2 regions of the Arthrobacter sp. NPDC056886 genome follow, and region 2 is predicted to be linked to the other one. Evidence: predicted binding sites of a transcription regulator. Region 2 holds the regulator's gene; the other holds the start of a gene.
The links. Region 2 encodes HrcA, which represses chaperone genes, less so after heat shock. Its sites were predicted from a motif close to TTNGCACTCGNNNNNNNCGAGTGCNAA; they were not measured.
Positions count from the first base shown of each region.

Region 1: the regulator HrcA is predicted to act here: its motif matches at 10,817-10,843, upstream of ACFRJ8_RS06695 (FmdB family zinc ribbon protein).

Region 1 covers NZ_JBHUBT010000003.1:190,563-209,651, forward strand. Annotated here, with positions in the region: gene ACFRJ8_RS06660 (glycerol-3-phosphate dehydrogenase/oxidase) at 1-943, shown strand, start outside; gene ACFRJ8_RS06665 (PTS sugar transporter subunit IIA) at 1,033-1,521, shown strand; gene ACFRJ8_RS06670 (SURF1 family protein) at 1,605-2,537, shown strand; gene ACFRJ8_RS06675 (DUF3817 domain-containing protein) at 2,534-3,043, shown strand; gene guaA (glutamine-hydrolyzing GMP synthase) at 3,215-4,804, shown strand; gene ACFRJ8_RS06685 (AAA family ATPase) at 5,102-9,328, shown strand; gene ACFRJ8_RS06690 (RcpC/CpaB family pilus assembly protein) at 9,428-10,315, opposite strand; gene ACFRJ8_RS06695 (FmdB family zinc ribbon protein) at 10,476-10,730, opposite strand; gene ACFRJ8_RS06700 (5-formyltetrahydrofolate cyclo-ligase) at 10,884-11,507, opposite strand; gene galU (UTP--glucose-1-phosphate uridylyltransferase GalU) at 11,613-12,530, shown strand; gene ACFRJ8_RS06710 (GNAT family N-acetyltransferase) at 12,536-13,156, shown strand; gene ACFRJ8_RS06715 (hypothetical protein) at 13,560-14,297, shown strand; gene ACFRJ8_RS06720 (SDR family oxidoreductase) at 14,407-14,736, shown strand; gene ACFRJ8_RS06725 (SDR family oxidoreductase) at 14,660-15,157, shown strand; tRNA gene ACFRJ8_RS06730 (tRNA-Ala) at 15,204-15,276, shown strand; gene ACFRJ8_RS06735 (GNAT family N-acetyltransferase) at 15,670-16,356, shown strand; gene ACFRJ8_RS06740 (hypothetical protein) at 16,286-16,798, opposite strand; gene ACFRJ8_RS06745 (GatB/YqeY domain-containing protein) at 16,911-17,381, shown strand; gene ACFRJ8_RS06750 (ABC-F family ATP-binding cassette domain-containing protein) at 17,378-18,970, shown strand; gene ACFRJ8_RS06755 (hypothetical protein) at 19,043-19,089, shown strand, end outside.
Region 2 covers NZ_JBHUBT010000006.1:312,418-324,985, forward strand. Annotated here, with positions in the region: gene ACFRJ8_RS12815 (hypothetical protein) at 1-146, opposite strand, end outside; gene ACFRJ8_RS12820 (flavin reductase family protein) at 143-658, opposite strand; gene ACFRJ8_RS12825 (class I SAM-dependent methyltransferase) at 891-1,544, shown strand; gene cls (cardiolipin synthase) at 1,683-3,149, shown strand; gene ACFRJ8_RS12835 (aminoglycoside phosphotransferase family protein) at 3,159-4,070, opposite strand; gene ACFRJ8_RS12840 (GNAT family N-acetyltransferase) at 4,221-4,601, shown strand; gene ACFRJ8_RS12845 (NUDIX domain-containing protein) at 4,822-5,253, shown strand; gene ACFRJ8_RS12850 (hypothetical protein) at 5,517-6,635, shown strand; gene ACFRJ8_RS12855 (GerMN domain-containing protein) at 6,942-7,868, shown strand; gene ACFRJ8_RS12860 (16S rRNA (uracil(1498)-N(3))-methyltransferase) at 7,942-8,715, opposite strand; gene dnaJ (molecular chaperone DnaJ) at 8,718-9,848, opposite strand; gene hrcA (heat-inducible transcriptional repressor HrcA) at 9,926-10,939, opposite strand; gene ACFRJ8_RS12875 (DUF3097 domain-containing protein) at 11,270-12,121, shown strand; gene ACFRJ8_RS12880 (DUF4870 domain-containing protein) at 12,266-12,568, shown strand, end outside.

The DNA of each region.
Region 1 (19,089 bases), on a different contig from region 2:
GGCTTCCAAGGGCATCCACCTCGTGGTGCCCCGCGACCGGATCCAGTCCACGGTGGGGCTGATCCTGCGGACCGAGAAGTCCGTCCTGTTCGTGATCCCCTGGGGCAGGCACTGGATCATCGGAACCACGGACACCGACTGGCACCTCGACAAGGCCCACCCCGCGGCCTCCAGCAAGGACATCGACTACCTGCTGGAGCACGTCAACAAGGTCCTCAAGCGCCCGCTGACCCGAGAGGACGTCGAGGGCGTCTACGCGGGGCTGCGTCCGCTCCTGGCCGGGGAAAGCGACTCCACCGCGAAACTCTCGCGGGAACACGTGGTGGCCCACCCCGTACCGGGCCTGGTGGTGGTGGCTGGCGGTAAATGGACCACCTACCGGGTCATGGCCAAGGACGCCGTCGACGAGGCAACGCGCAGCATGGACGAGCGCGTCCCGCCCAGCTGCACGGAGTCCATTCCGCTGCTCGGGGCGAGCGGCTTCAAGGCAGCGTGGAACCAGCGGAACCGGATGGCGGAGGAGACCGGCGTCCACGTGGCCCGGATCGAACACCTGCTTAACCGCTACGGTGCCATGGCGCCGGAGGTGCTGGCGCTCATCGCCGACAACCCGGAACTGGCCGAGCCGCTGCCGGGCGCGGACGACTATCTGGCCGCCGAAGCCGTCTACGCGGCCACGCACGAGGGCGCCCGCCATATCCAGGACGCCCTGACCCGCCGCACCCGGATTTCGATCGAGGCGTGGGACCGCGGTGTGTCCGCCGCTCCCGTAGTCGCTAAACTAATGGGAGACGTTCTCGGCTGGAGTGATGCGCAGCGCGAGAGCGAAATCAAGCACTATCTGGCCCGGGTTGATGCCGAGCGCCTGAGCCAGCAGCAGCCGGACGACGAATCCGCCGACGCCGCACGGCTGGGCGTGGAGGACATCGTGCCCCTGCGCTGAGACGCAGCGCCGGCCGGCAGTGCAGATTACAACGCTAGTCATTGGACTGCCGGCCGGCGTGCACTGACGCCACTTCGAAGGGACATCTCTTGGCGGAACCACTGGACCGGTACGACGCCGAGCTCACCACACCCGAGATGGTGATCCTCGAAATGGATGCCACGGACAAGCTCGACGCCACATCCCAGCTCGCGGAGCGCATGCACGCGGCCGGACGAATTTCCGATCTGGAGGGATTCCTCAAACAGGTCAACGCCAGGGAGCACCAGCTCGCCACCGGCCTGCCCGGCGGTGTGGGCCTGCCGCACGCCCGGAGCGAGCTGGTCTCCCAGACCTCCATCGCGGTCGGCATCACGAAGTACGGCAGGGCGCTGGACTTCGGCGCAGCGGACGGCCCGGCCACTGTGATTCTGCTCATCGCCACCCCGGCGAGCTCCTTTTCCGATCACCTCGAAGTGCTCGCGACACTGGCACGCTCACTGTCGAAGGAGTCCTTCCGCGAGTCGCTCCGGCGCGCCTACGACGCCGAAGTGATCGCCGAACTCATCAATTCGAGTCTGGTGTTCTTCGACCACTAAAAATCGGCTTGCCCACTGTAGGGGGCAGGCCCTTTCGGAGGCCCGTTTCGCTGTTCTACACAGGGACGAAGTACGGTTAAGAGGTGCTGAAAACTGCCCTCAAACCCCGCTGGATCGCAGGACTCGTGTTCGCGATCGCCATTTCCGGGGTCTTTGTGCTGCTCAGCCAGTGGCAGTTTGGCCGTTCAACGCAGGCGGAAGCCCCGGTTTCCACCACAACGGAGGAGACGCGCCAGCTCACCGCGGTCCTGCAACCGGGTGGATTCTTCCCCGGGTCGGTGGCCGACCAGATGGTCTCCGCCACCGGCACCTACGATCCCCAGAAGCAGGTCCTGGTCGCGGGCCGGCTCAACGACGGGGCGAAGGGCTACTGGATCGTCTCCGCCTTCGCGGTCAAGGATGCCCCGGTCCTGTTGGGCGGCGGGGCCACGCCGCAGACCTGGATTCCGGTCGCGCGCGGCTGGGTGGCGGATCCCGCGGACGCCGTGGCGCCGCCGTCGGGCACCATAGAACTGACCGGACGGCTGCTGCCCTCCGAGTCCCCGCTGCCGCAGACCGATCCAGGGCCCGGCCGTGCCAGCGCCGTCTCGGTGGCCGAGCTCATCAACGACTGGAACGTCAGCAGCTACCCGGGCTTTGTCGCCGCGAGGACCGAACTGTCCGGCGGCACCGACGTCGGGCCCTCCGCCGCCGGCGGCGCCGTCAAACCGCTCCGGATCGGCCCGCAGCCGCCCGCGCAGCAGCTCAACTGGCTGAACCTGTTCTATTCCGTGGAATGGGTGGTCTTTGCCGGCTTCGCGTTGTTCATCTGGTGGCGGCTGGTCAAGGACGACTACCGCCGGGACCTCGAAGACGAGCTTGACGAGGAACTGGCCGGGGACGAGCCCCGCGCCGGACCCCACACGCCCGAAACCCATGCGGCCGAACCCCACTCGGCCGAACCCCACGCCGGCGCACAGGCCACCGACCCGCATCCCACAGCCCCCCACCCCACAAACCCGAGAGTGCAATCATGATCGAGCCCCAGCCAGCCATCCAGCCGCAGACAACCAACGGCACGGGGAAGGCCGGCAAGAAGCGCCGCTTCGGCGGCACCGAGGCCCAAATCCGGTCCGCCCTGAAGTTCTACAAGGTGCTCGCTTACCTGACCGGCACCATGCTGCTGCTGCTCTGCGCCGAACTGATCGCCCGGTACGGCTTCGGGCAGTACCTCTTCGCCGGCGGCACGAACGCCGTCACCGGCCAGCCGTTCGGCTTCGGATTCGCCGACGCCGAGCCTCCCGGAGTGATCGGGGGCGTCAACCTGTCCATCACGGTCCTGATCGTGCACGGCTGGATGTACGTCGTGTACCTGATTTCCAACTTCCGGCTCTGGTCGCTCATGCGCTGGCCGTTCACCAAGCTCGTGGTTATGGCCCTGGGCGGCGTCGTGCCATTCCTGTCCTTCTTCGTCGAGAAGAAGTTCCACGCAGAGGTCGAGGCCGAACTCGCAGCGAACCCGCAGGCTCCGCAGAGGTACTAAGCCCCCGGCGGTTCTGAACGCCGGCGGTCCTGAACCCCGCGGTCCTGAAGGGGGACACGACGCCGGCAGCCGCCGTCGGGCGTGTGAGTTCGCTTACCTCCGCCCGTGATTCGGGGCCCGCGCCGGCTTCTCAATGTGCGGGCGGGCAGCGGTGCAAAGTAGGCTAGTGGGGTGACTACTCCCTCTGCATCCCAGACGTCCCACAGGCCCGTCCTGGTTGTTGACTACGGTGCCCAGTACGCGCAGCTGATTGCCCGCCGCGTCCGGGAAGCGAATGTGTATTCGGAAGTGGTTCCGCATACCTACAGCACCGAGCAGCTGCTGGCCAAGAACCCCGCCGCGATCATCCTCTCGGGCGGCCCCTCGAGCGTCTACGCCGACGGCGCCCCCCGCGTCGGCGCCGACCTCTTCGAGGCCGGTGTCCCGGTCTTCGGCATCTGCTACGGCTTCCAGGCCATGGCCAACGCCCTCGGCGGCAAGGTGGCCCAGACGGGGCTCCGTGAATACGGCGCCACCGAGACCACCACCCTGGGCGAGGGCCGCTCCATCCTGGCCGGCATGCCCCAGCACCAGAGCACCTGGATGAGCCACGGCGACTCCGTCCATGAAGCGCCCGAGGGCTTTGAGGTCCTCGCGACGACGGCGGGCGCCGACGTCGCCGCGTTCGCCAATGAGGACAAGCGCCTCTACGGCGTCCAGTGGCACCCCGAAGTCAAGCATTCGGCCTACGGCCAGCAGGTCCTGGAAAACTTCCTCTTCAAGGGCGCCGGGCTGGAACCGAACTGGACCACCGGCAACATTCTGGAAGAACAGGTCCAGCGCATCCGCGACCAGATCGGCGACTCCAGGGTCATTTGCGGCCTGTCCGGCGGCGTCGACTCGGCAGTGGCCGCAGCCCTGGTCCAGCGCGCAGTCGGCGACCAGCTGACCTGCGTCTTCGTGGACCACGGGCTGTTGCGCGAGGGCGAAGCCGAACAGGTCGAACGTGACTACGTGGCCGCCACCGGCGTCAAGCTCTACGTCGCCAACGAGCAGGAGCGCTTCCTGAGCGCCCTTGCCGGCGTCAGCGACCCCGAGACCAAGCGCAAGATCATCGGCCGCGAATTCATCCGCGCGTTCGAGGAAGCCGAACTGGCGATCATCGCCGAAGCAGCGGCACACGGTGAAAAGATCAAGTTCCTCGTCCAGGGCACCCTGTACCCGGACGTCGTCGAATCCGGCGGCGGCGAAGGTGCGGCCAACATCAAGAGCCACCACAACGTGGGCGGGCTCCCCGAGGACCTGCAGTTCGAACTCGTTGAGCCGCTGCGCGCCCTGTTCAAGGACGAGGTCCGCGCGGTCGGTGCGCAGCTCGGCCTGCCGCAGGAAATCGTCGGACGCCAGCCGTTCCCCGGCCCGGGCCTCGGCATCCGGATCGTCGGCGATGTCACCCAGGAACGCCTGGACCTGCTCCGCAAGGCCGACGGGATCGCCCGCGCCGAACTGACCGCCGCCGGACTGGATGACGAAGTGTGGCAGATGCCCGTGGTGCTGCTGGCGGACGTCCGCAGCGTCGGCGTTCAGGGCGACGGCCGCACCTACGGACACCCGATTGTCCTGCGCCCCGTGTCCTCCGAGGACGCCATGACCGCCGACTGGTCGCGGCTGCCCTACGATCTCCTGGCCCGGATTTCCAACCGGATCACCAACGAGGTGGACGGCGTCAACCGCGTGGTGCTGGATGTGACCAGCAAGCCGCCGGGAACCATCGAGTGGGAATAGCAATGTGAATGGCCGGCCTTTCGAGGCTGGCCATTTCATTTTTCTTCCTGACAATTCGAGCTGAATTTCGCACCGCCCAGTGTTGCGGCCCCGCACCTGCGGGGGATTCGGGCTACCCTCGAAAGCATGCCGGTATGGTCCAAGGCGTCCCGCGCCAGCCAGACAACCGCGAGCACACACCACGCGGTCAGGGAAAGCGCGAACGCAACACAGACGAGCGTTGATACGTCGAACGCGCCAGAGTCGAGCCCGCCACGGTCCGGCACAGAGAAGTCGAGCACAGAAAAGAAGGCAGCAGTGTCAGTTGGTCAAGGCCACCCCGAGGGCTCCGAGGAGTTCAGGAAATGGCTGTCGGGGCTCAAGCCCGTCACCGGAGCAGACACCATGCTGCGCTTCACCAAGACGCCCGAAGGCTCGATCGACCTCACACATGCCCATCCGTCAGGGCTTGCCCAGCTGATGGCAGGCCGGCGCACCCGGCTCTCCACCCTGATCCGCGACCGCCAGCAGTACGTCGTGGCGGCCAGGGCATCGCGCAACCTGCGCTCCAAGATCTTCGAACTCGCCAATGACCGCGGCATCGACGCAGGCTATTTCTCCGCCGGCACGGTCGTCTGGACGTCTGCCGTCGGGGGCAAACCGCAACGGATCTCGGCCCCGGTCATGCTCGCCGCCATTTCCCTCACGGTGCGCCCCGGCGAGGACGACTACGAACTGCAACTCACCGAACAGGCGCAGATCAATCCGGCACTGGTCCGGCACCTCAAGTCAGTCCACGGGATCGTCTTTGACGTCAACGCGGTCACGCGGATGGCGTACAGCACGGCCCGTTATGACCCCCAGCCCGTCCTGGACCGCCTGGGCACCCTGGTCCAGCCGATCCACGGCGCGGAGATCGAGCACAACCTGCTCGTCTCCACCTTTTCCGACCTCTCCGGCAACCTCGATGATCCGTGGATCAACCAGAACAACCCCATTGTCACCGCGCTGGCACGGTCCGGTTCCGGCGAACGGGTCGATGTGCCCGCACTGGTGCCCGGCCGCTTCCCCAGCACGGATGAGCGGGACCCCGCCGAGGAGCTCTTACTGCTCGACGCCGACACGGACCAGCAGTATGTCATCGACGCCGTCCGCGCCGGCGACTCGCTGGTGGTCAGCAGCCCGCCGGGCACCGGCCAGACCCAGACCGTCATCAACACCATCGGCGCCCTCGTGGACGAGGGGAAATCCGTCCTGGTGGTGGGGGACAGGCGGGCCAGCCTCACCGAGATCTCCGCACAGCTCGATGGCCTTGGCCTCGATTCCGTGCTCCTGCAGCTGACCGGCAACGCCAGCCCGCTGCAGCTCAAGGGCCAACTGGTCCGGGCGATTGTCCGCAACGAGAAGTCGCTCCAGCCGCAGCTGAGCAACCTGCACGCCACTCTGACCGGGCACCGCCACGCCCTGATGGAGCACGTCGCCTCCCTGCACAACGTCCGGGCGCGCTGGGGCTGTTCGCCGTACGAGGCCATGCAGTCGCTGGCGGAGCTGACCTCCATCCAGCCGGCGCCGGCGACGACGGTCCGGCTCAAGCGCAGCGTGCTGGACAACATCCGCGACCGCGAGGAGCTCGCCGGCCGGCTCCGCCGCGCTGCCGAGCTCGGCAGCTTCAGCCGCGCGTCGACCACCAGTCCGTGGCACGGCGCGCGCCTGCTCACGCGCAAGGAGACGCAGGAAGCGCAGAACGTCGCCCAGTCCGTGGCAGAGAAACTGCCCTTGCTGCGCGGCCGCATGGACGCCGTGGCGGAACACGCAGAGATCCGGCTCGGCGGGACCTTCGCCGAATGGGGCGAGCAGATCGAGCTGCTCGTGGCCGTCCGCGAAAGCCTGGACAAGTTCACTCCCGACATCTTTGACCGGCCCGTCCATGATCTGATCTCCGCCACGGCGTCCTCCAGCTGGCGCAGGGAACGCGGGATCGAGATGCCGTCCATGCAGCGCTCACGCCTGCGCAGGGTAGCCAAGGAGTACGTCCGGCCCGGCGTGCACATCGCGGACCTGCACAGTTCCCTGGTCCTCGTGCAGGAGCAGCGCGCCGCCTGGTCCGGCTACGCCACCACGCAGCGGCACCCGGCCGTGCCGTCCGGGCTGGCCGAAATCTCGGGCCTGTACCGGGAACTCGCTGCTGAACTGGCCGAACTGGGCCAGGCGGTCAAGCACACCCCCGCCGGCGGTGACCTGGACCGCGCGCCGTACGATGAACTCCTGCCCCGGGTGCGGCGGCTCGTCGCCGACACCGCGACCCTGGAAACCCTGCCGGAGCGAACCTTGCTTGTCGAGAGCATGCGTGAGCACGGCCTCGGAGAGCTCCTCGCCGACCTTGCCGAGCGCGAGGTCCCGGAACGTTCCGTGACCGCCGAGCTGGAGCTGGCCTGGTGGCAGTCGGCCCTGGAAGCCATGATCAGCGGCGACGACTACCTCGCCATGTCCGACGGCGACGCCCTGCGCCAGCTTGAGGCCGAGTACCGTCTCGCGGACAACGCCCACATCGCCAGCGGCGCTGCGCGGCTGCGATGGAACCTGTCCGAGCGCTGGCGTGCGGCAATCGCGGCGTACCCCCGCCAGGCCGAGCTGCTGCGCAGCCTGCTCAAGGACGGCCGGGTGACCCTGGCAGCCCTGAGCGGCCAGGCGCAGGAGCTGCTGCCCACCCTCGTGCCGGTCTGGTCCGTCAGCCCCTACCTCCTGACCGGCCTCCTGCCGATCGAGCAGACCTTCGACGCCGTCGTGATCCTGGACGCGGAGACCACCTCGCTGCAGGCGGTCCTCCCGGCCATCGCCCGCTCCCGGCAGGTCATCGCCTTCGGCGACGAACAGATCGCCAGCCCCCGGACCTTTACCGTGGGCGTCGAACGGCTCGCGGCGGGGGAGAGCTCCTACCAAAGCGTCGAGAGCTCGTACCGGGCACTCTCCGCCGTGCTTCCGGTCCGGAACCTGAGGACCGTCTACCGTGCGGTCGATGAAGACCTGGTCCGCCAGCTCAGCAAGGGTTATTACGGCGGGGAACTTACCAGGCTCCCTGAAGGACAATCCGCCACGGGCCTGGACCGCACCCTCAGCGTGGAGTACCTCCCCGATGGCACGGGGCTGCCCAGCGCCGACCACGACGGCGTCGAATCGGTTGTTGCCGAGGTGAACCGCGCGGTGGAACTCGTCTTCGAGCATGCCCGACTCCGGCCCCGGACTTCGCTGGCCGTGGTGACCGGCAGCCTTCGCCACGCCGCCCGGATTGGCGAGGCCATCAGGGCGCAGCTGCCCAACTACCCCATGCTCGGCAGCTTCTTCACGGCCGGGGACGAGTCCTTCCGCGTGGTGGATCTGGAACGGGCCCAGGGCCTGGTCCGTGACCACGTCATCTTCTCGCCGGGCTACGGCCGCACTCCGCATGGGCGCACCCTCCACAGCCTCGGGCCGCTCTCCGCCGAAGGGGGCCGGGCCAAATTCGCACTGGCCATGACGCGTGCCCGCCGTTCCCTGCACGTGCTCAGCTGCTTCCGCCCCGAAGACCTCGATGTTAGCCGCCTCAGCCATGGCGCCGTGGACTTCTACGAACTGCTGGACCGTGAGATCGCGGGCAATACAGATCTTGGCAGCCCCGCCTCCCGGGCCGCGGCCAGCGAGCAGGCGCTCGGCGCCGATCCGCTGGTGGCCGACCTGGGCGACCGGCTCCGCGCCCGTGGGGCACGGGTGTGGCACCAATACGACGGCGTCCTGAACATGGTGGCGGCAGCCGATCCCATGACGACGATCGGCCAGGACGATGCGGAGATTCCCCGTCCGGTAGCGATCGAGTCAGATGGCACCGGCCAGTACCGGCGGATGAGCGTCCGGGAACGGAGCCGGCTCCGGCCCCAGCTCCTGGAACGGCTTGGCTGGCGCTACATGCCACTATGGACCATAGAGGTCTTCACCGACCCTTCGGCCTGCGCCGACCGGATTGGCGGCTACCTCGGGCTGGAGAAGCCTCCCGTTTCCAGCCGGCTCCGGACATCGCACGGGTTCTTTGACGACGACATCGAGCACCTGGCGATTGACGAGGCGCGGGCCGCGGAGCACCACCTGGCGGACGAACCCGCGGCACACGTGCTCCGGGGCCATGAAACTGCGGGCCAGGAATCGCGCCGGCAGGAACCAGCACCAGAAATGACAGGCAATACAGGCAGTAAGGAGGCCGGCAGCATGAGTGCGGACGGCGACATCCAAGACAACACCAACAACACCGGCAACACCGGCCCCGACGAGCGCGACGCGAGCGGAGGCGCTGAGCCCAGAACCGCTGAGCCGAAGTCCGACGAGCTGGCCGGAGAAGGGCCCGGCCAGGGCGCGGCCACGGAGGCGTCCCGCCGTTCGGAGGCGCAGGCCGCCGTCCCCGAAGGCGTGCTGCCGAAGAAAGCTTCGGAAGACGACCCCCGGCGCTGGGGTGACCAGCCTGACAATTACGATCATGACGCGTGGCTCCAGGAGCAGAAGCCTCCGCACTGGGGCTGACGTTGTTACGGGCGGCGCTGCGCTTGCGGGCAATGCTGCCGGCGGCAACCGTCGGCGCGGACTGCCCGGGCCCTAGACCGCCTGAGGGCTCCCCGGCCTCTAGCCCGGCGCGGCCGCCACAAGCACGAAGAACAGCTTGCCTTGGGTAGATGCGCCCGCCAGTCTTCGTGCCTGATCGGCCGCCGCTGCTACCACCACCAGCCCGTCAGTCTCCGCGGTGGCGGGCCACGGCCCTGCCTTGCCGCCCGGCACTGACGTCCAGAGCACCGGAACGGCTTCGGCCAAGATTTGGCTTTCGCCGGCCCGGTCAAGGCCGCTGCCGGCGGTGAGCACCACGTTGACGAGCTGCCCGGGGGAAACCAGCTGGACGGAGGCCGGATCCGCCATCCTGAGCGGCACGGCCGCAGAGCCGGGCGGGCTTCCCGCGAGCAGGCCCGGGCCCAGGATCTGGGCGTCGGTGAGGAGTTGGCCCCGGCGAAGCGGTGCGGCCAGCTGTTTGCCTTCGAACGCGGCCTCGGTGTCGGGATTGCCGACAGGCACGAGGCCCGGCGGCACGCTGACGCTGCTGACATCGCCGGGTACCAGGGTCTTCCCGGCAGGAAGATCTGCCGCTGCTGCGAAGGCAACGACGCTGTCAGCGGGCGCGGGAGTTAGCTGCTGAACCGTCAGGCCTGCGGGGATGCAGAACAGGAGGGCCGCGATAAGCCGCCGGTTCCGGTTCAACCAGCCGCGCACGCGGTGCTGCGGCGGACGACCGCGGGGCGGCCGCTGCCGGCGGGCATCCGTACGACGGTTCCGGTTCCGGAACGGCCGGCCAGCCGCGGATAATGTGGCGGCAGGAACGTTGGCGGGGCGGAACACCGCACGGGCCCAGCGGCCGGAGCCCTCCACAGGCATTGGGCGGGAGGGCAGGGACGAAACCCGGAACGAAGCCGGGTACGACGTCCAGAGCGAAGTCGGGGAAGCCGTGGAGAGTGAAAGATCCATGCCGCCACGCTACGGACCCGGACGCATCGGCGGGAGCGGCGGAATCGCCTATGTGGACAACGGCCAGCAGGCTCAAGAATTACCCTGCCTCAGCCGGCCGCCGCCCAAGCAGCAGCCACTGGCGGCCCGGGATCTGTTGGCCCGCCCTAAGCCGGCTCTGTTAGCCCGCGGCGGCGGGTGCAGGTGCGGGGGTGGCGGCCGGAGCTGCAGGCGCCGGGGAAACGGTGCTGCCCTTGGCGTCGCGCGAATCGGTGCGGTAGAAGCCGGAGCCCTTGAACACTACTCCGACGCTGTTGAACTTCTTGCGCAGCGTGCCCTGGCACTCGGGGCAGGACGTCAGGGAGTTGTCGCTGAATGACTGCACGATCTCGAAGGCGTGGCTGCAGTCCTTGCAGGCGTATGCATACGTGGGCACTGGAAATCCTCACTCTGGGGCAAACGAGCAGGTCCCGTGCTGCCGAGCCGGATCACTGCCGATATGTCTATCGACCGGTTCCGCCCTTAGCAGTCGCAGGGCCTGAGTGCTAATTCTATCACCTTGGCCCGGACCCCTATCAGCCGGGCGGCATCAGCCCAGCCGGATGATCCCGTCCGGCGTCAGGGCGGCGTCGACCTTCCGGTCGAACGACTCAGCGGGAATGCTGCCCGCGGGCAGCACCTCCGTGTCATAGACGACGGCGGCAGTCGGCAGCGCCGCGGCGTCGGACGCCTCGCCGGCCGCAGGGGACAGGGTGGCCAGGGCGGCAAGGAACTTGTCGTAGTAGCCGCCGCCTTGTCCGATCCGGTTGCCCGAGAAATCCACGGCGGTGGCTGGGAGGATGATTGCGGTGGCGTCGCGCATTATGGCGGTGCCGTGGCGGTCTCCGACAGGCTCCTGGATGGGCGCGTACCGGCTGCGGACAAAATCGGACTGCGGAGTCCAGTACACCCAGCTGAGCTCGATTTCGGGTTCGCAAACCGGAAGCAGCACCCGGTGCCCGGCGCCGGTCAGGGCAGTCAGCAGCGGCAGCGTGGGCGGTTCGGCGCCAACCCCGAGGTACGCCGCGAAGATGGCCCGCCGGCCGCGGGCCAGTCCGGAGGCCCACTGGAGCCCATGGCGGGCGATGCCCGCCGCGGCGGCATCCTGTGCGGCCAGCGGGAGTGCGGAACGCCTTGCCCTGTGGCTCGAGCGTATTTCCTCTTTTGACGCCATGCTGGCCCGTCCTCTGCCTCTAGCGGCCGCGACGCGCCGGGGACGGCCGCGGGAAGGTTCGACTAAAAATTACGCAATGATTGGTCCCTCCGTTAGATTAGTCGAGTGAATACACCCAACGCTTCCGTCCGTAAGGCCGTCATCCCCGCCGCGGGCCTTGGTACCAGGTTTCTTCCGGCGACGAAGGCCATGCCCAAGGAAATGCTGCCTGTCGTTGACAAACCGGCCATCCAGTACGTCGTTGAGGAGGCCGTGAATGTCGGCCTGAACGACATTCTGATGATCACTGGCCGCAACAAGCGGGCGTTGGAGGACCACTTCGACCGCGTTCCGGCGCTGGAGGCCACCCTCGAGGCGAAGGGCGACACGGCGAAGCTTGAGTCCATCCAGGCCGCCAGCAACCTCGGTGACATCCACTACGTCCGCCAGGGCGATCCCATGGGCCTCGGCCACGCCGTCCTCCGGGCCAAGCAGCACGTCGGGCAGGAGCCGTTCGCCGTCCTCCTGGGCGATGACCTCATCGACGCCCGCGATGAGCTGCTCAGCACCATGATCGAGGTCCAGGCCAAGACCGGCGGGTCCGTGGTCGCTCTGATCGAGGTGGATCCGTCCCAGATCAGCGCCTATGGCTGCGCCGACGTCGAGGCGCTCGGCGGTGAGGACTACGTCCGCATCAATCAGCTCGTGGAGAAGCCCGACGTCGAGGACGCCCCGTCCAACCTCGCCGTGATTGGCCGCTATGTGCTGCACCCGGCCGTCTTTGAAGTCCTTGAGCGCACCGCGCCCGGCCGTGGCGGAGAAATCCAGCTGACTGACGCGCTGCAGGAACTCTCGGCCGGCACCGGTGAGGGCTACGGCGTGTACGGCGTCGTCTTCCGCGGCCGCCGCTACGACACCGGCGACAAGCTCAGCTACCTCAAGGCCTGCGTCCAGCTCGCCTGCGACAGTGAGGACCTCGGCCCGGGCCTGCGCGAATGGCTGCCCGGCTTCGCCTCCACGCTGGCCCCCAGCCTCGCAAAGTAACTCCCGTGGGGGGCAGCTTCACCTGGCCGGTGACCCTGGAGAGTGGCGACATCGTGTTGCGCCCGATCCGGTACCGGGACCGGAAGGAGTGGACTGCACTCCGGTCCCGTAACTGCGAATGGCTGGCCCCCTGGGAGGCATCAAACCCGGTCCCCGGCGGCGGCCTGCCCGACTACCGGCAGATGGTGCGCTCCCTCAAGGCCCAGGCCGCGCAGGCCACTGCCCTGCCCTTCGTGATCGCGGAATGGACGCCCGGCCACCAGGCCCCGGTGATCGTGGGGCAGCTGACGGTGTCCTCGATCGTGTGGGGATCGGCCATGATGGCGACGCTCGGCTATTGGGTCGACAAGGAGCGAGCCGGCCGGGGGATTGCCCCGACCGCCGTGGCCATGGCCACGGATTATTGCTTTGGCACCCTTGGCCTGCACCGCATGGAGATCAACATCAGGCCGGAGAACGCGCCGAGCCTGCGGGTGGTGGAGAAACTCGGCTTTCGCGACGAGGGATTCCGGCCCAGGTACTTGCACATCAACGGGGAATGGGCGGACCACCGTACCTTCGCGCTCACCGCTGAGGAAGTGCCGGAAGGCCTCCTCGCACGGTGGCTGAGGACCCGCCAGGGCTGAGCCGGTGATGGCCGCCTGACCAGCCACGACGCCCCGACGCCTACCAGTGGCCGCCGCGCGCGCGACACACCTCTGACAATGCGGGGCAGCACCCCATATACCTCATACGGTTTTGAGTGTGGACTTCCCTCTTAGCAGCTCTGTGATCCTTGTCATTGCTGTTGCGCTCTGGATCGTGTGGGTGGCGCCCTACGTTCTCCGGAACGGGCGTCACCAGTTGCAGCCTGCAGGCGAATTTCTGGCGGACGTCATAGACATGGAACCAGCAGATCCACATGCGGGGAAGGTTATGAAAATGGCAGCGCAGCAGGAGAAACCCATGATCAGCACCCAGCGCGCAAAACCGGCCGGCGGCACTCCAGGTCCTGGTACCAGCACCTCGGCCACGTCTGGAGGGAATCCGATGTCTGCGGCAACTTCCCCGACGTTCCGGATTCGATGGGGACGGCTGGTGCTGGCGGTCGCCGGACTTCTGTCCCTCCTCACGGGAGTCGTATCCGCGGCCCTTCGGCTCTTCGGGATCGGTTCGGGCTGGCTCCCGGCCGTGGCCCTGCTGGGTGCCGTCGCCGCCGTGGCGCTGCTCCGCCGCCTCGCGGTCCGCGACCGCCGGCGAAAAATGAACGCCGCGTTCCGTGCCGCCATGGGCAGCCCGGAACGCCCCACTGCGCGGCCCTCAGCGCCCGAGCAGGTCCCCTCCCTTCCTGCCGGCTCTCCCGGTGCCCGGCCTGAAAGCCCGCTCTTCGACGCGGAAGCGGGCCGGGTCACGCCCGAGCCGGCGCCGAAGCCGCTGACCGCATTGGAGCTCCGCCAGGCCGCCCTCGCAGAAGCGGCAGCCTCGGGGGATACCTCGGCGGCTGTGGCTGCCGAAACGGCGGCAGCTACGGAGGGCTCCAGCTGGGAGCCCGTCGAGGTTCCCAAGCCCACCTACGTCGAAGCGGCCAAGGCCGAACGCGCAGCTCCCATGCCCCTTGACCTTCCTGAGGCGCCGAAGGCCGTCGGGAAACCGTCCCTCAAGCAGGCCTCCGGGCGGCCGGCCGCGTCGGATGCGCAGACCGCCGACGATTCAGAGTCAAAGCAGCTCAGCAAGGCCCAGAGCGCCCTGAGCAACCTGGACGATGTCCTCCAGCGGCGACGCGCCTGATCCGGTCTGTTCTTCCGGAGATTTCGCCCCGGGCAGCCAGCAATGGCCGCCCGGGGTTTTCGTTTCCCCGCAGCATCGCCGGCGGGCTTCGTTGCGGTAGCCTCGGGTCATGACCAGGATCTGCGTCGCCGGCGGAACCGGCCAAGTTGGCCGTGAAGTGGTGCGCCGGGCGCTTGACGCCGGGCACTCGGTGGCCGTCCTCAGCCGTAACCCGCCGCCGGCCGGGACCGCCGCCAACATCGGGGACGCGGAATACTTCCGCGCTGACGTGACCACGGGCGAAGGCGTCGCGGCAGCCCTGGCGGGCGCCGACGTCGTGATCGATTGCCTGGAGGGACGCTCCGGGAAGGCGCCGGGCCGTCATGTTGTCCATCGTGAATTGCGATCGCAGCAACTCCGCCTTCTACCGGTCGAAGGCCGCCAAGGAACACGTCTATGAGCTGTCCGGACTGGAGACAGTGGTGGTCCGTGCCACCCAGTTTCACTCGTTGCTGGCGATGATGTTTGGCGCCGGCTCGAAGGTACGGGTCATCCCCGTGGTGCGAGGCGCGCGGTTCCAGCCGGTGTCGCCGGCCGACGCGGCCGCGGTGCTCCTGGAAACCGCCCTGGAACCGGCGCCGGTTCCAGCTGCGGGACCGCGGCACCGGGTGCTGAACCTCGGCGGCCCGGAATCCAAGGACATGGCCGACTTTGCCCGGGAGTGGCAGCGGGCCACGGGCGTCAAGGGCCAACTGGTGCGCCTGCCCCTGCCCGGCGCGATGGGACGCTATCTGCGCGAGGGGCTGAACCTGGTGCCGGAGGCACGACACGGCAACGAGACATTCCGCGGCTGGCTGGAAAACAGCGCAGATAGTTTGTAGCCTAGGGACACCGGCAACGCCGTTCCCTCAGGACCGGCGTTGCTTCGGGGCTATAGCTCAGTTGGTAGAGCGCTTCGTTCGCATCGAAGAGGTCAGGAGTTCGAATCTCCTTAGCTCCACCCTTTTCAAGGCTCATGCCATGCGACCCGCGGCTGCAGGCCGTCCGTCGGCGCACTTTTCCATAGGCATGCTGGGATTCAGGTGTCAGACCCGGGCCGAGTGCCGCATCATCAAAATATTCTCCAAGAAGCCGCCGCGGGGTCGATTTCACGTGCTAGGTTTGCGGCAAAGCCGCGGCCATAGCCGGCAGTTTCCGTTCTCTTGGGGGGAGTGACGATGATCCCGAACCACAGCCAGCTCATCAATCTCGCTCGGCGCAGATCCGGGTTTTCTTGCCGGCCGTTTCGTTGCCGAATTTTCGGCGTCTTCGGGCCAGGAAGGGGAGCGGGGCACCTTCCGATACTTCGGGGCCGGCTACAGGCGGACCTGGAAGCTTTGAAATCAGGAGCAGCATGACCGCAGAGATCAGCTCCCGGACGGCGTCGAACGTCAGTCTGCACGTCGGCGCGCCGGGACCCGCCGTGGCCGCCGAGGCGGCAGCGCTCCTCAACGAATCCCTCGGCTCTGGTTTCATCCGCCCATCGGATCTGGCGGAACTCACGGTCCAGGGCGGGGGAGTGCTCATCCGGGCGCGCAGCCGGGAGGGTGATCTCCTTGGCGCAACGACCGCGCGCGTCCTGGACCAGAAGTCCCAGATGGCGCTGCAGAACCGCCTGCGTCTCGCCACCGCCGACGCCGGCTTGGCCGGGCGCCGCGTCGGCGAAATCAAGTCCATTGTCGTCCGCCCCGCGGCCCGCGGGATGGGCCTCGGCACGATCATGCTCGCGGCCTGCCTGGACTTTCTGAAGGCTGGCGGCTGCCGCTACGTCGTCTCCGCGTCGTGGGTCTCGGCCGATCCGCAGCACTCGTCCCTGGGAATGTTTGAGCGGGCCGGCTTTGCGCAGCTGGCCACCATCCCCAGCTACTGGGCGGACGACCAGAAAGCGGCCGGCTACCTCTGCCCCATGTGCGGCCCCGATTGCGTCTGCGCGGCCATCATCCTGGGGCTCCCACTCGAGGACGGACCAGCTAGAGCTCTTCCTTGGCGCGGGCCTTGGTCTGGTCCGGTGTCGGCCGTCCCAGGCGCCGGTCGAGTGTGACGCGCAGCCTGGCGGCCGCGACCTGAACCCGCTGCTGAGAGGCGGTCGCAGGGCTGGAAGCGTTCACGGGGATGTGCTGGGCAGCGGGATGTTCCTCGTGCCCGGTCACGGACTTCCACGCGATGTCCAGGAGTTCGAGTTCCTCGTCCCGGGCCAACTCACTGCTGGCGAGCACCTCCAGCGCCGCCAGCCCCAGGGCTCTGGTGTCCTCGTCCCGGTCCAGGGCACTGTCCAGCGCCCATTGTGTCCGTTTCCACCACTCGGCTCGGTCATCGGCGATGGCCCTCTGGCGCAGTGTCTGCCAGGCCATGAACGCTCCCACAGCTGCCGCTATGAGCACCGCAACAGGGGCAAGCGCGGCAACGATCTGCCACCACTCGGCCGGACTTGGGTGGAGGAAGACTTCAACCGGAACTGGAGTCGGGGCAGGCGTTGGCGGCATGCGATCAGCCTAAGCCGCGGCCCGGAACTCGGACGAGGACGCGCAGCGGATAATCTCGCGATCGGGGCCAACGTGTTCTGCCGCTAGCCTTGTCAGTAACACGAGGAGAATTATGACCACCCTGAAAGAACGCCTGCACGCCGACGTCGTGACCCACATGAAGGACCGCAACAAGGTTGCCCTCACCACTGTGCGCAATGTCCTCGGCGAAATCGAAACGCGCGAGAAATCGGGCAAGACGCCGATCGTACTCGACGACGCACAGGTGACTGCCCTCCTGCAGAAGGAAGCCGCCAAGCGCCGCGACACGGCCCGCATCTACACCGAAGCCGGCGAAGCCGAGCGTGCGGCCGCGGAGATCGCCGAAGCCGAGGTGATCGAGGCCTACCTGCCCAAGCCACTCACCGCAGCAGAAGTCGAGTCGATCGTGGACGAGGCCATTGCGGCGCTCAAGGCCGACGGCGTCGAGCTGTCCATGCGCCAAATGGGGGCAGTGATGAAGCCCGTCACCGCCACGGTGGCCGGACGTTTTGACGGCAAGGCCGTCAGCGAAATCGTCCGCAACCGTCTCGCGCAGCAGTGAGCCTGATCCGGCTGCACGACGTCGGCGTCCGCTTCGATAACACTCAGATCCTCCGCGAGGCGTTCTTCCGCCTCGAGCCCGGGGACCGGGTGGGCCTGATCGGCAAGAACGGCTCGGGGAAGACCTCCATCCTCAAGCTCATCCTGGACCAGGTTTCCCCGGACGCCGGAACGGTCACCGTGGAGCAGGGAACCAGGGTGGGGTACTTCTCCCAGTTTTCCGAGCTGGACGGCGAGGCGACCATCCTTGAGGTCCTCGACGGACTGTTCGTCCAGATCAAGGCTGCCGAGGCCGAGCTGGCAGCCATCGACGCCGCCATTGCGGCAGACCCTGCCGAGGCAGAGCTGGACCGGCTGATCGGGCGCCAGGCCGAGCTGTTCGAGGACATGGACCGCCTCGACGGATGGGACTACACGCGGCGCATCGCCGCCGTCCTGACCACGCTGGGGTTCAGCGAGGCCCACCGCACGTGCGCGATTGACGAACTCTCCGGCGGCTGGCGCAACCGCGCTGCGCTGGCCAAGATCCTGTTGGAGGGTCCGGACGTATTGCTGCTGGATGAGCCCACCAACTACCTCGACGTTGCCGGCGTCGAATGGCTGGAAAACTGGTTCCGCGACTACCGCGGCGCCGCGATCATCGTCTCGCACGACCGGAAGTTCCTCGATGCGGTGGTTACCCGGATTATCGAGGTGGAGAACTTCCATCTGCACGAGTACCCGGGAAACTTCGCCGAGTACGTTGTCCAGAAGCAGTTCCGGCTCAAAACGCTCGAGGCGCAGTTCGTCCACGAGTCCGAGCTCCTCGCGTTTGAAGCGGAGGGCATTGCCGACCGCCGCGAGGCGGCCAAAGCCGCAAGCCGCGGGTTGGGGAACCAGCTGGCCAAGATCAAGAAAGCGCGCACGCCCCGGCCCGTGGACCAGATCGTCACGGAGATCTACGGCGGGCTGCACGTGAAGGATGTTCTCTGCCGGGTGGAAGGACTGGGCAAGTCCTATGGCGAGAAAGTGTTGTTCGAGGACCTCAGCTTTGAGATCCGCCGTGGCAACAGGATTGTGGTCCTGGGCTCCAACGGCAGTGGCAAGTCCACGCTGCTGAAAGTGCTGACCGGGGAGGAGCCGACCGATGCGGGTGAGGTGGTCTGGGCCAAGGGGCCCGGTTTTGTTTCGTACAACAAAATGCTCGAAGAACTCGACGACGCCGACACCGTTTCGCACGCGGTCAACGCGCTGCCGGACAGCCTCGCCTTCAGCGCCACAAAGAAGTCCGTCAACAGGTTCCTCGCGATGTTCCAGTTCTCCGAGGCTGACCTCAAACAGAAGATCGGGAACCTCTCCGGTGGACAGAAAGCCCGCGTCGCCATGGCCCAGTGCCTGCTGTCCGGCGCCTCGGTGCTGCTCCTGGACGAGCCCACCAACCACCTGGACATGTCCAGCACCCAGGTGATGGAGCGGGCACTGCTCCACTTCCCCGGGGCGGTCGTCGTGGTCAGCCACGACCGCTTCTTCACCGAGAAAATCGCAACCCGCAAGCTGGTCTTTGGCAGCGACGGCGCGGAACCCGGCGAGATCGACGTACGGGCGGCCTGACGGAACGCCGGGATGGCCGGGGCGGGACGATTGACCCGGGCGCGGCGATCCCGGCAGCGAGATAATAAGAACATGACCAACCAGGAGCACGACCGCGACCCGTGGGAGGAGTTCGACCA
Region 2 (12,568 bases):
CCGTCCAGCCAGTGGGCGCCGGTTGCCGGGTACGACTTTTGCGCGTTCTCCGGCTCCGAATCGACCCCGCGGCCCGGCCGAGCCGGCTGTGCCGCCGTCAAGGGCCGGCCCGCCCACAAGCGCAACAGTGACTGCAGCATGGTCATGCCACGCTCTCCAGCGCGCCGGCGCGGGAACCGACGCCCACGTAGTCTCCCTTGAAGAAGAGCAGGGGCTCAGCGTCGGGACGGGCGCCCAGGGCGCGGACGGCGCCAACGACGATGGTGTGGTCGCCGCCGTCGTACTCCTGGTGCAGTTCGCAGTCCACCCAGGCAAGTGCCTGGTCCAGGACCGGGTTGCCCAGGGGCGAGGGCCAGTGGTCCACGCCCGCGAACTTGTCCGTTCCTGACCGCGCGAACTGCCCCGCCAGATGCTGGTGCTCTGCGGGCAGGATGTTCACGGTAAACCGGCCCGCCTCACGCAGCAGCGGCCAGGTGCTGGACGTCCGCGCCGGACTGAAAGTGATGAGGGCAGGCTCCAAGGAAAGGGAAGAGAAGGACTGGCACGTAAACCCGGCGGGCCCGTGCTGTGTTGCCGCCGTAATCACCGTCAGGCCGGTGGCGAAGTGTCCGAGAATGTGGCGGAGTGACTTGGGGCTGAGGTCAGAGTGTTCCGTCATGGCGGGTCCTTTCGACGCTGGAAACCCCAATCAACCACCGCTGACCCGGGTTCCCAAGCCGGGCTGCAACGCACAGTCGCGCAGCGACACAGCGCGTCACGCACCCGTTGCATGACGTAAGAATTCGGCACCGCTTTGGGGAGCCATGGGCCCCAGCCCCCGCAAGGACCGCGGGCTGCCGGGCGCGTCCGGGCAACTGGGGTTCGCCGGCCACGGACGCTAGGCTCGATTGATGGCAAACGAGACCCTGATGGACGTCAGATCCGCGTATGACACAGTTGCCGAGGCGTATTCAACGGTGATTCCGGATACTAGCTTCGAGGCGGCACTGGACATGGCCATGGTGGACCACTTCGTCGGCCACATGCGCGCCACGGCGGACCGGCAGGTGATCGACGTCGGATGCGGTGCCGGACGAATGACCAGCTACCTGAGCCGCGCCGGGCTGAACGTCAGCGGTGTCGACCTGTCGCCGGAAATGGTCCGGGTCGCGCAACGGCTGCATCCCGAGCTGTTGTTCGGCGTGGGAGAGCTGACCGAACTGCCGGTGGCCGACGCCGCCGCAGACGGCATCCTCGCCTGGTACTCGATTATCCACTCTCCCCCGACGGCCCTGCCGGCGGTCGCGCGCGAGTTCTGGAGAGCGCTCCGCCCGGGCGGCTCGGCGCTCATCGCCTTCCACGCCGGCAGCGGTCACCGCACCATTGACCGGGCCTACGGACACGACGTCCAACTCCGTGCAGAACTGCACGCCCCGGACGACGTGGCGCTCCGGTTCACCGAGCAAGGTTTTGAGATGCGCGCCCAGCTTGTGCGCTCAGCGAGGTCCATGGAGAACCACCCGCAGGCCGCCATCCTCGTCGACAAACCGTTCGTGGCCTCATAGGCATTTCACCCGCAGCGGGTGAGGCCCCTGCCGCAATTGACGCCAACAATAGTCATACCTTGCACTGGCAGGGCTAAGACTCAAGAACCGTGCGCTCGTCTGACGGCGTTCTCGGCATCGAAGAAAGTTTGGGCAGCAGTGCGCGGATTCTTCCAAGACGTTGAAACGTACGCCTTGCTCCTGCTGGCGGCCCACATACTCCTCGTGACCGTCGCAGCTGTCCTCGTGTCGATGAATCGCCGTCCGTCCTCTGCTATTGCCTGGGTGCTCGCCATAATTTTCATACCGATCCTTGGTGCTGTCGCGTATTTCTTTGTCGGTTACTCGAAACTGCCCAAGGCGCGCCGGGACAAACAGCGCGAAGTCAACGATCTGGTCCTGGCGCGAACTGAAGGCAGCCCGCTGGTTAGCCGCGGCCTTGACTGGCCGGAGTGGCTGTCTTCGGCGGTGGTGTTGAACAGCAACCTTGGGGCGCTTCCTATGGTCGCGGGCAACAGCGCGACCCTGTTGGGCGACTACAACGGCACTTTCGATGCCATGATCGCTGAGATTGATTCGGCCACCAGCTACGTGCACGTGGAGTTTTACATCCTGGTGCTGGACGCAACGACGGCACCGTATTTTCAAGCGTTGGCCCGGGCGAGACGACGCGGCGTGGAGGTCCGGGTTTTGTCCGATCATTTGGCTGGCCTGAAGTTCCCGGGCCGGAAAGAAACCCTGGACTTCCTCCAGGAGATAGGGGCGGAATATCGCCCGATGCTGCCGGTGCGGCCGTGGCGTGGCGAATGGCAGAGGCCGGACCTGCGCAATCACCGGAAGATCTTCGTCGTCGATGGCCGCGTGGGATTCACCGGTTCCCAGAACGTCATCGATGCGAGCTACGACACGAAGGCCAACCTGAAGCGCGGGCTCCAGTGGCACGAGCTGATGATGCGCGTCGAGGGACCCGTGGTCCGGGAGCTGGATGCGGTCTTCGCGACGGACTGGTACAGCGAGACGGATGTGATCCTGCCACTGGATACAAGCCCCGTGGCCGTCAGCCATAATTCTGCGCTCATTGACGCACAAGTCCTGCCCAGCGGTCCCAGCTTCGACAACGACAACAATTTGAAGCTCTACGCGACGCTCATCCACAAAGCCGAGCGGCGGGTTAGCATCACCAGTCCATACTTTGTCCCGGACGAATCCATCCTGATGGCTATCGTCACGGCAGCAGCACGGGGGCTAAGCGTCGAGCTCTTTGTTTCCGAGGTCGGAGACCAGAGCATGGTCTACCACGCGCAGCGTTCCTACTACGAGGCACTCCTCCGCGCCGGCGTCAGGATCTACCTTTACCGGTCGCCCAAGGTGCTGCACTCGAAGCACTTCACCATCGATGAGGAGGTCGCGGTGATTGGGTCCAGCAACATGGATGTCCGTTCCTTCAGCCTCAACATGGAGGTATCCGTACTGGTGCACGGGCGCGCTTTTGTGGACGCAATTCGCGGGATCGAAGACGGGTACCGCCTGGAAAGCCGTGAGCTGCAGCTCGAGGACTGGAACCGGCGGCCCGTAGCCCAAAAAGTCTTCGACAACCTGGCGCGCCTGACCGCGGCCCTTCAGTAGGGCCCGGCCTCACGCCGTCCGCGAGATGTCTGCGACTACCTGCTCGATTTGATACTTCGAAACCCGGGCCAGCGCTGGGTTGGTGTGGACATAGTAGGGATAGGCAATCACACCAATTGACAGAGCCCAGGCACGGCCGCGTTCCCACGTCGCCCGGTCAACGCCAACAGCCTCGCGAAATGCGGTGCGACCCTCGCCCTCGAGCAGGTTCCAGGCGACGATGAGGTCGACCGCCGGATCGCCAATGGCAAGGCCGCCCCAGTCGAGGACACCGGCGAGCCGCCCGTTGGCAATCAAAAGGTTCCCGGGTTGCAGGTCCGTGTGAATCCAGACCCGCGCCCCGTCTCCCTCCGCCACGTCCCGCGCCGCATCCCACACTGCCGCCACGAGCGGGACGTCCAGCAGGCCCGCGCACTTGGCGATTGCGGAACGGGTCGGCGCATCCCTGGAGGCCAGCTGTCCGCCGCGGTAGGACTGCAACGGCCCGGCGGCCGCCTCGTTCCCGACGTCGGCAGCATGCAGTGCCCGGATAAAGTTGGCGAGATCGATGGCGAGTCCGGTTCCGTACGCGTGACCAGGGGAAGGATTCTCCCCTTCCAGCCAGCCCGACACCGTCCACGGCCATGGGTAGCCCCGGCCCGACGTGCCCTGTGCCAGCGGGATTGGTACCGGGGCCGGCAGTTGGGGACCCAGCAAGCGCGGGTATTTCCACTCCTTGGAGATCGAGGGAACCGCGGCGGCCGTGCGGGGAAGACGAACGACGAGCCGGTCACCAAGCGTGAGCATGACGTTGTCCGTCCCGCTGGATGACACCGGCTCCAGTGGCAGACCGGCCCACGCCGGGAACTGATCCGCGATCATGAGGCGGACCTGTCTCGTGTCGAAGTCAGGCTCTGCGTCGTGCAGCTTGGTGATCAACATTTGTTCAACCTCATCGACTTTTGACACGCCTTCGACGTCGCCCGCGAACCCAGCAATGGGATGCGGCCGCACCGCCTAGGGTAATCCCATGCTCATCATTCGCGAAGGTCGCCCAGAAGATGTGCCCGGCCTTGCGACGCTGAGAGCCACCTGGGCGGCCGAACAGGATCCTGCCCTCAAGGACGATCCAATTTCGACGCGATCTTCAGAGAATGGATGGAAGCCAGTCCTCGAAAGTTCTTTGTGGCCGAAGACGGCGGCGAACTTGTCGGGATGCTCAACCTGATGATTTTCGAGCGGATGCCCAAACCAGGAACGGAATCGTCCCGGTGGGTCTATCTGGGAAACGCCTATGTGCTTCCGGAATTCCGGAACGCCGGAATTGGCGGCCGGCTCGTCGACGCATCGATCCAGTTCTCGCAAAGCATTAAAGCCGTGCGGATGGTGCTTTCCCCGTCCGTCGGATCACGGAACTTTTACGCACGGCTGGGATTCGAGCCGGCCGGGGAATTGAACATTCTCAGGTTTTGACCCCCGGGCTAGTCTCCCCCATGAAGTCAACACCATCACCGGGATGCAGCAGTCGGGCTGCCCGAGGCCGATGCGCCGGCTACGGCATGATGGAGACATGGAATTGCAGACTGAGCGTCTCCCGCTGCGCGAGTTCACTAGGGATGATTTCGCTGCGGTACATTCGTTCGCTTCTGATGTGGGATTTGTGCGCTGAATGCGGCCGTGTTCGACTGATGCGATGACCCACCGCATTGCCGTCGGCGTACTCGTCGGGCCCCGAGGCGTATTGATGTGCCGGCGGGTCCAGTCGGCAAAGTGGTATCCGGGAATGTGGGACTTTCCGGGCGGCCACATCGAGGACGGTGAATCAGCCGGCGAGGCGCTGGCCCGGGAGCTCCTCGAAGAAGTCGCAGTGACAATAGTCCCGCCCAGCAACGCTCCCTCGTTTACGGTGCAGGCCAACGAGGGCTCGCCTAACGGGTTGGCGCTCTCAGGGTGGGTCATGGACGCCTGGTCAGGCGAGCCTGCGAACGTGGCCACGGATGAACACTCCGAAATCCGATGGCTCAGCCCTGACGATGCCCTCGGATTGGACCTCGCGCACACCTCCTACATCGGAGTACTTCGAAACCTCAGACCGTCACGGAGCGACGGCGCCCCGTCGAGATGACATCTGCCGATGGAGTGCTCAACTGGACGAGCGGACCCGGCACACTGACGCTGAGAGCTAACTAGGGCCAAACCGCCAGAGCCGAGGCGCCGGGCTCTGGGTGCGCGCTGGGGGTATAGTCATCGCATGCTCTCTAGGCGTCGATTTATTTGCCCCCGACCGGTTCCCGGTCGCGAGGGCTCTGAGGCGCGCGCCTAGGTCCTGGCGCCGGATTGAGTCCGGGGGGAAGAACCCACAACTCGATCCGAACACAAGGACCAGCCATGCTCACGTACCTCCGCCCCTCCGAGCTCCACGACGCTTTAACCATCCGAGATCTTTCAGATCCGGACGACCGGCCCCATGCGATGCAGACGCTGTTGCAGGGCATCACCGACGCTCTGTGCCGTGAATGGGGAGTGCCAGAGCGAATCGTCCGCCACAGCCCCCTGGTGAGTGTGGCCGACAACTACGATCGCCTAGGGTTCAGCGCGTCGGACGTAACGCGGGATCAAAGATACTCCCGCTACGTCAGCCCAACGGTCATGCTCCGCAGCCACACCTCGGCTTCCATCCCGTCGCAGCTGCGGGCACTGGACGCCGATGCCTCAATCGACGAGCTCTGGGCCGTCCCCGGCCTGGTCTATCGACGCGACAGTATCGACCGCACCCACGTGGGAACTCCCCACCAGGTCGACCTGTGGCGCGTCAGCTCGCGCGGACAACTCGGCGCCGACACCCTGCAGGAGATGATCGGATCGCTGGTGCAGGCGGTGCTTCCGGGGGCCCGATGGCGCGCAGTTGCAGCCTTGCATCCCTACACCAGAGAAGGCCTGCAGGTCGATGTCCTCATGGACGGCGAGTGGCTCGAACTAGCAGAATGCGGGCTCATGGCGCCTCATCTCTTCCCCGAAGCAGGCCTGGATCCTACAAGGTGGTCTGGACTGGCTCTCGGGATGGGTTTGGACCGGGCACTGATGCTCCGCAAAGGCATCCCCGACATCCGGTTGCTGCGATCTGCGGACGAGCGAATCAAAAAGCAGATGTTGGACCTGTCCCGTTGGAAACCGGTCTCGCAAATGCCCTCCATCCGCAGAGACATCTCCATTGTGGTGTCCGCGGACATGGATACTGAAGTGCTCGGCGACCGAGTGCGAACAGCATTAGGCGCGAAGGCTGAGGATCTGGAACGCGTCGAACTCTTGGCCCTAACTTCCTATCGAGACCTCCCCGCAACAGCGCGGCAACGACTTCGCATCCGTGATGGCCAGGCCAATGCACTGATACGTCTGGTGCTGCGTCCTCTCGCTCGGACCATGACAGATCCAGAGGCGAATCAAATCCGAGACGATGTCTACTTGGCCCTGCATGAGGGGCCAGTCCGGGAGCTCATCGCAGGATAGAGCTGCGCCGGCCTTCCCCTGCGTGCCAAGGAACCGGTGCCCTGCGCGAAATTAGGTATCAACTTTGTATCGGCCTCATATCGTTCCCGTTGCAGTTCCCGCGCCGGGGCGGAAACCCGGCTGCCGCGCCGTGCCCGTGTGCCATGCTGGAATCCGGCTGTCCCAGGATCGCCGGGCCACTCTCCGGCAGGTGAAGGATATGCGGACACCAGCGGTCCAGGACGGCTACAAACAGATCATCGCCCCGGGACGCGGGGCACAAGAAGGGACAGCAGCATCAGGAAGCGTGAAGTTCAGCAGCCAACGGTGGGGCGCGTCCGCCGCGCCGCGCTGGCGCTGGCGCTGCCCGCCGCCCTCCTCCTGTCCGGCTGCGTGGCGACGCCGCAGAGCGGCATCACGAACTCCAGCAGCCCGTCGGAGCTCATTCCTGCGCCGGCGTCGGGCGTCCCCACCACCAGCGCTCCGCTCGAAACAGCCCAGACGTCGAACAAGGCTCCGGTGTATTGGATCGGCAGGAGCAATGACAACGCGTTCCTCTACCGCGAGTTCCGCGATGTCCCGGATCAGGACAACCCCGTCACCCGCGCTCTCCGGGTGATGATGTCCGAGACGCCGCTGGACCCGGATTTCTTCACGCCCTGGCAGAACCCGAAGAAGCTGGCTACGTCGATTTCCGGCAAGAATGTCATCACGGTGGATGTCTCCGCGGATGCCTTCAACAGCAACGTGGATGCGTCCATGGCTGAGCGAGCCATCCAGCAGCTGGTCTACACGGCGACGGCTGCCGCGGCCAGCGCAGGCCTCATCGATGCCGGACAGCAGGCCCAGGTGGTCGTCCTGGTTGACGGTCACACGGACTACGTGGCCTTCAACCACGTCCGGCTGGGCGAGCCGACCTCCCGCGGCGCCGGTATGGTGGCACCCGTGTGGATCATCGATCCGCAGGAAGGCACGTCAGTGGCCGACGGTTCGGTCAAAATCAGCGGCCGGAGCACCGTCCAGGGCGGAAAGCTCCGCTGGGCGATCCTCAAGGTAGACGGCGACGGCGACAACGCCAAGACGGCCTACCTCAACGGCAACGCCACGGCCTCGGCCGACTCAACCCAGTCCGGGTTGTTCACCTTGTCCGTGAACCTCGGCCCGGGCAACTACGAAGTCCGCGTGTCCCAGGTGGACGCGTCCGACAGCGCCAAGGAAGTGTTCCAGGACACCCGCGGCTTCACCGTTAAGTAGTCTGCTAAATAGCCTGGCGCACTAAATAGTCCCGCGAGCCTTAACGTCAGGAAGCCACCACGCAGGCGGCCGGTCACCAGCGGCCGAGGACGTCGCTGGCCAGCACGGTGGCGGCAGGCCCGGCGGTGGACGAGCGCAGCACATGGTGCCCCAACAGGGCCGTGACCGCCCCTGCGTCGCACAACCTGGTCACCTCCCGCGGGCTGATGCCGCCCTCGGGACCCACGATCAGCAGCACTTCACGGGACCCGGCGTCGCCAGGCTGCGCGGTTTCCAGCCATGATTCCAGTACCTGCCGCAGCGGGCGGACTGCATCTTCGTGCAGGATGACCGCCAGGTCTGCGGCCGCCACGGCCGCCTGCAGCGCGGCGCCGTCGACTGCCGCCCGGACCTCCGGAATCCAGGCGCGGCGCGCCTGCTTGGCGGCTGCCGTCACCACTGACTGCCATTTGGCGTGTGCCTTCGCGGCCCGTTCAGCCTTCCACCGCACAATGGACCGCTCCGCCTGCCAGGGAATGACGGCGTCGATGCCCAGCTCGGTGGCTGTCTCGGCCGCAAGCTCGTCGCGGTCGCCTTTGGCGAGGGCCTGGACCAGGACCAGCCGGGTCCCGGGCCGCGGCTCATCGGCAAGGTCGAGGCATTCGACGGTCAGCTCACCGGGCAGGGCGGCAGTCACCGTGCCGGTCAGCCGTTTGCCCGCGCCGTCGGCGATGTCCACGGACTCGCCGACGGCGATCCGCTTGACGGTGACAGCGTGGCGGGCCTCGGCGCCCTCCAGGACGAAGGCGGAGCCGGGGACCTGCTGGTCCAGCGTGCCGGGGGCGGTGAAGAAGACCGGGTTACTCACCGCTACAGGTTACCGAGCCGGTCCCGGAGTTTGGCGAAGACGCCGCCGCTGGCCGCGAGCTTCCCGGCGGTGAAGTGTTCGCCGCGCAGCTTGGCCAGTTGGCGGAGCAGGTCTTCCTGGGCGGCATCGAGCTTGCCGGGTGTTTCGACCTGCAGGTGCACTTTCAGGTCACCGCGCCCGTGGCCGCGCAGATGGGTGACACCAAGGCCGCGCAGGGTGATGATCTCGCCCGACTGGGTGCCAGCCCGGACGTCGATCTCCTGCTGCCCGTCGAAGGTGTCGAGGCTGATTTCGGTGCCGAGCGCGGCGGCCGTCATCGGGATGTTGAGGCTCGCGTGCAGGTCGTCGCCGTCCCGGACGTACGTGGCGTCGTTGTTGACACGGATCTCCACGTACAGGTCCCCGGCCGGACCGCCGGCGGGGCCTGCCTCGCCCTGGCCGGACAACTGGATGCGGGTGCCGGTGCCAACGCCGGCCGGCACCTTGACGGTCAGCGAGCGGCGGCTGCGGATCCGCCCCTGGCCGTTGCATTCGTTGCAGGGGTCCTTGATGACGGTGCCGAAGCCCTCACAGGATCCGCAGGGGGCCGAGGTCATGACCTGGCCCAGGATGGAGCGCACAGCGCGCTGGACCTGGCCGCTGCCGCCACAGATATCGCAGCGCACCGGGTGAGTGCCCTCGCGGCAGCAGGAGCCCTCGCACGTCGGGCAGACCACAGCCGTGTCCACCTCGAGCTTCTTGTTGACGCCGAACACCGCGTCACGGAGGTCGATCCGCACGCTTATCAGTGCGTCCTGGCCGCGGCGGACCCGGGACGCCGGGCCGCCCTGGCCGCCGCCCGCGCCGAAGAAGGTCTCGAAGATGTCCTGGAAGGCGAAGCCCTGGCCCGAGTAGCTGCCGCCGCCGAAGCCGTTGTCGGTGCCGTTCTCGTTGCCGGTGGTGTCATACACCCGCCGCTTCTGCGGATCGGAGAGAACCTCATAGGCGTGGGTGACGGCCTTGAACCGGTCCGAGGCGTCTTCTCCCGGGTTCACGTCCGGGTGGAGGGTCCGGGCCAGTTTCCGGTAGGCCTTCTTGATCTCCTCCCCCGTTGCGTCGCGGGAGACTCCAAGAACGTCATAGTGGCTGGTCAAAGTCTGTATCTCTTCCTTTTTGTACTGCCGGTGGGGCACTGCCTGTGGGGCAAGAAGTCGTGTTGGTCCCAGGCCCGTCAGGGCCCCAGGATCCTCGAAAGGTAGCGGGCCACCGCGCGGACGGCGGCCATGGTGGTGGGATAGTCCATCCGGGTGGGTCCAAGGACGCCGACCTTGGCCGTGGCGTCCGGGCCGTAGGCGGTGGCCACCACCGAGGCCTCGGCGAGACCGTCGTAGGGGTTTTCCCGCCCGATGCTGACGGTCACACCGCGGGGGTCTTCGGCCATTTCGCTGAGCAGGCGGAGCATGACCACCTGTTCCTCGAGCGCCTCCAGCACGGGGCCGATGCTGAGCGGGAAGTCCACATTGGACCGCGCCAGGTTCGCCGTGCCGGCCATGACCATGCGCTCCTCGCGACTGCTCGTGGCCAGGGCCTCCAGGCCGCGGGCCAGCGCCTGCGCCGGACCACGGCGCGCAGGCGGGCCACCGGCGACGACGGCGGGCAGCAGCTGGGGCAGCAGGCTCAGCGGGGTTCCGGTGAGGCTCGCCAGGAAGCGCGTGCGCAGCTCCGCCAGGGCGTCGTCGGGAATGTCCTGCCCGACGTCGATGACGCGCTGCTCCACTTTGCCGGTGTCCGCGATGAGGACGATCAGCACCTTCCGGGGGGCCAACAGCACGAACTCTATATGCCGCACCCTCGCGCGGCTAAGCAGCGGATACTGCACGACGGCGACCTGGTTGGTCAGGTGGGAGAGGAGCCTTACGGTCCGGTCGAGGATGTCGTCGAGGTCCTCGGATCCTTCCAGCAATGCCTGGATGGCCCGGCGCTCGGCGTGGGACAACGGCTTCACCGCTGAGATCTGGTCGACGAAGAGCCGGTAGCCCTTGTCGGTGGGGATCCGGCCGGCGCTGGTGTGCGGCGCCGTGATCAGACCTTCGTCTTCCAGCGCCGCCATGTCATTTCGGATGGTGGCACTGGACACGCCGAGATGATGCCGTTCTACGAGCGCTTTGGAACCAACGGGCTCACGCGAATGGACGTAGTCCTCCACGATGGCGCGCAGCACTTCGAGTTTGCGCGGTTCGCTCACGCTCCACCTCCAATCGACTGTCCCGCAGCCGGTGCCACCCGCCTTGTCCCGTTTGCGTCCAGAAGTAGTACCGAGAGGTAATACAGAGACGGCCGTCTTGGGGACAAGGGTTAGCACTCGACATGCCTAAGTGCTAACCAGTCTAATATGAGTCGCCGCGTTGTTAGCATTGGATTCGCTCCAGGCGTGGCCCGCGGGGCCGCGATTCCCGTCACGCCGGTGCCGGGACCGTGGCCGCCGCTGCCGTTGCCGCGCCACCGCGGCCCGGTTCCGGACCCGGAGAGTTCCACTGACCGCCGTACATTCCGAGTGCAAAGTAAGCGTGTAGAGATGTCGTACCAGAACTGGGGACCCCAGGACCTGTCCGCCCCCGCCAAGACCCAGTTGCCGGAAGTCCCCGTGGAACGCGGGATGGTCCTCGAGGAGGTCCAGTCCGGCTGGGTGGGAGCCGTGACCCGGGTGGAGAAGTCCGGCGGCATGCATGTGGTGGCACTGGAGGACCGGCGGGGCAAGTCCCGGTCCTTCCGCCTCGGCTTTGGCTTCCTGTTGGAGGGCCAGCCGATCCGACTGATGCCTCCGGCCCCGAAGAAGGCGGCGCCGACCGCCGGTGCCGGCCGCACGGCGTCGGGCTCGGTCCGGGTGGCGGGGCACCGCGCCCAGGTGGCCAAGGCCAGCCGCATCTGGGTGGAGGGAAAGCACGACGCCGAACTGGTGGAGAAGGTCTGGGGCGATGATCTCCGCGTGGAGGGCATCGTCGTCGAACCCCTGCACGGCATTGACGACCTCGCGGGCGCCGTGGCGGAATTCGGTCCGGGCCCCGGCCGCCGCCTCGGCGTGCTCGTGGACCACCTGGTGCCCAACTCCAAGGAGTCACGGATCGCCGACGCCGTGATGGCCTCACCGGGCGCCGCCGGCAACGTCCTGATTGTGGGCCACCCTTACGTGGATGTGTGGCAGGCCATCCGGCCAGCGGTCCTGGGTATTGAAAAGTGGCCCGTGATCCCCCGCGGCGTTGACTGGAAGACAGGCATCCTGATGGCTTTCGGGTGGCCCCACTCCACGAAGGAGGACGTCGGCCTCGGCTGGCAGAAACTTTTGGGGGCTGTCCGCAGCTATGCGGACCTGGAGGCGTCCCTGCTGGGCCGCGTGGAAGAGGTCATTGACTTCCTCACCGTGCCCTAGTTTGCCGCGGCGGACGCTCCCTGATCTCCATTTCCGCCCCCGAGCAAGTATTCTTGGAACGGTGACCGCGCTCCCAGCACGGTTCCGGCTATTCCAGGCACAACCCAGGCAGCAACGCATCACCGCAATCCGAAGGGCTTCACCGTGGCAGATAACGCACGCGAACACACGGGCAACCAGGCCGGCCAAGGTCAGCCCCCGTACCATGGCGTTCCGGCAAATGCGCTCCCGCTGACGGCCAGCGAGGACCGGCAGTGGGCCACGCTGGCGCACTTCGGCGGCATCCTAGGCTGCGTGCCGTCGCTGCTGATCTATCTGATCTTCAAGGACCGCGGCCCGTTCACGGCGCAGGAATCCAAGGAAGCCCTCAATTTTACGCTGCCGCCGACCCTCGCCGCGGTGCTGGCCAATCTGCTCGTCTTCATTCCCGTGGTGGGCAACCTCTTC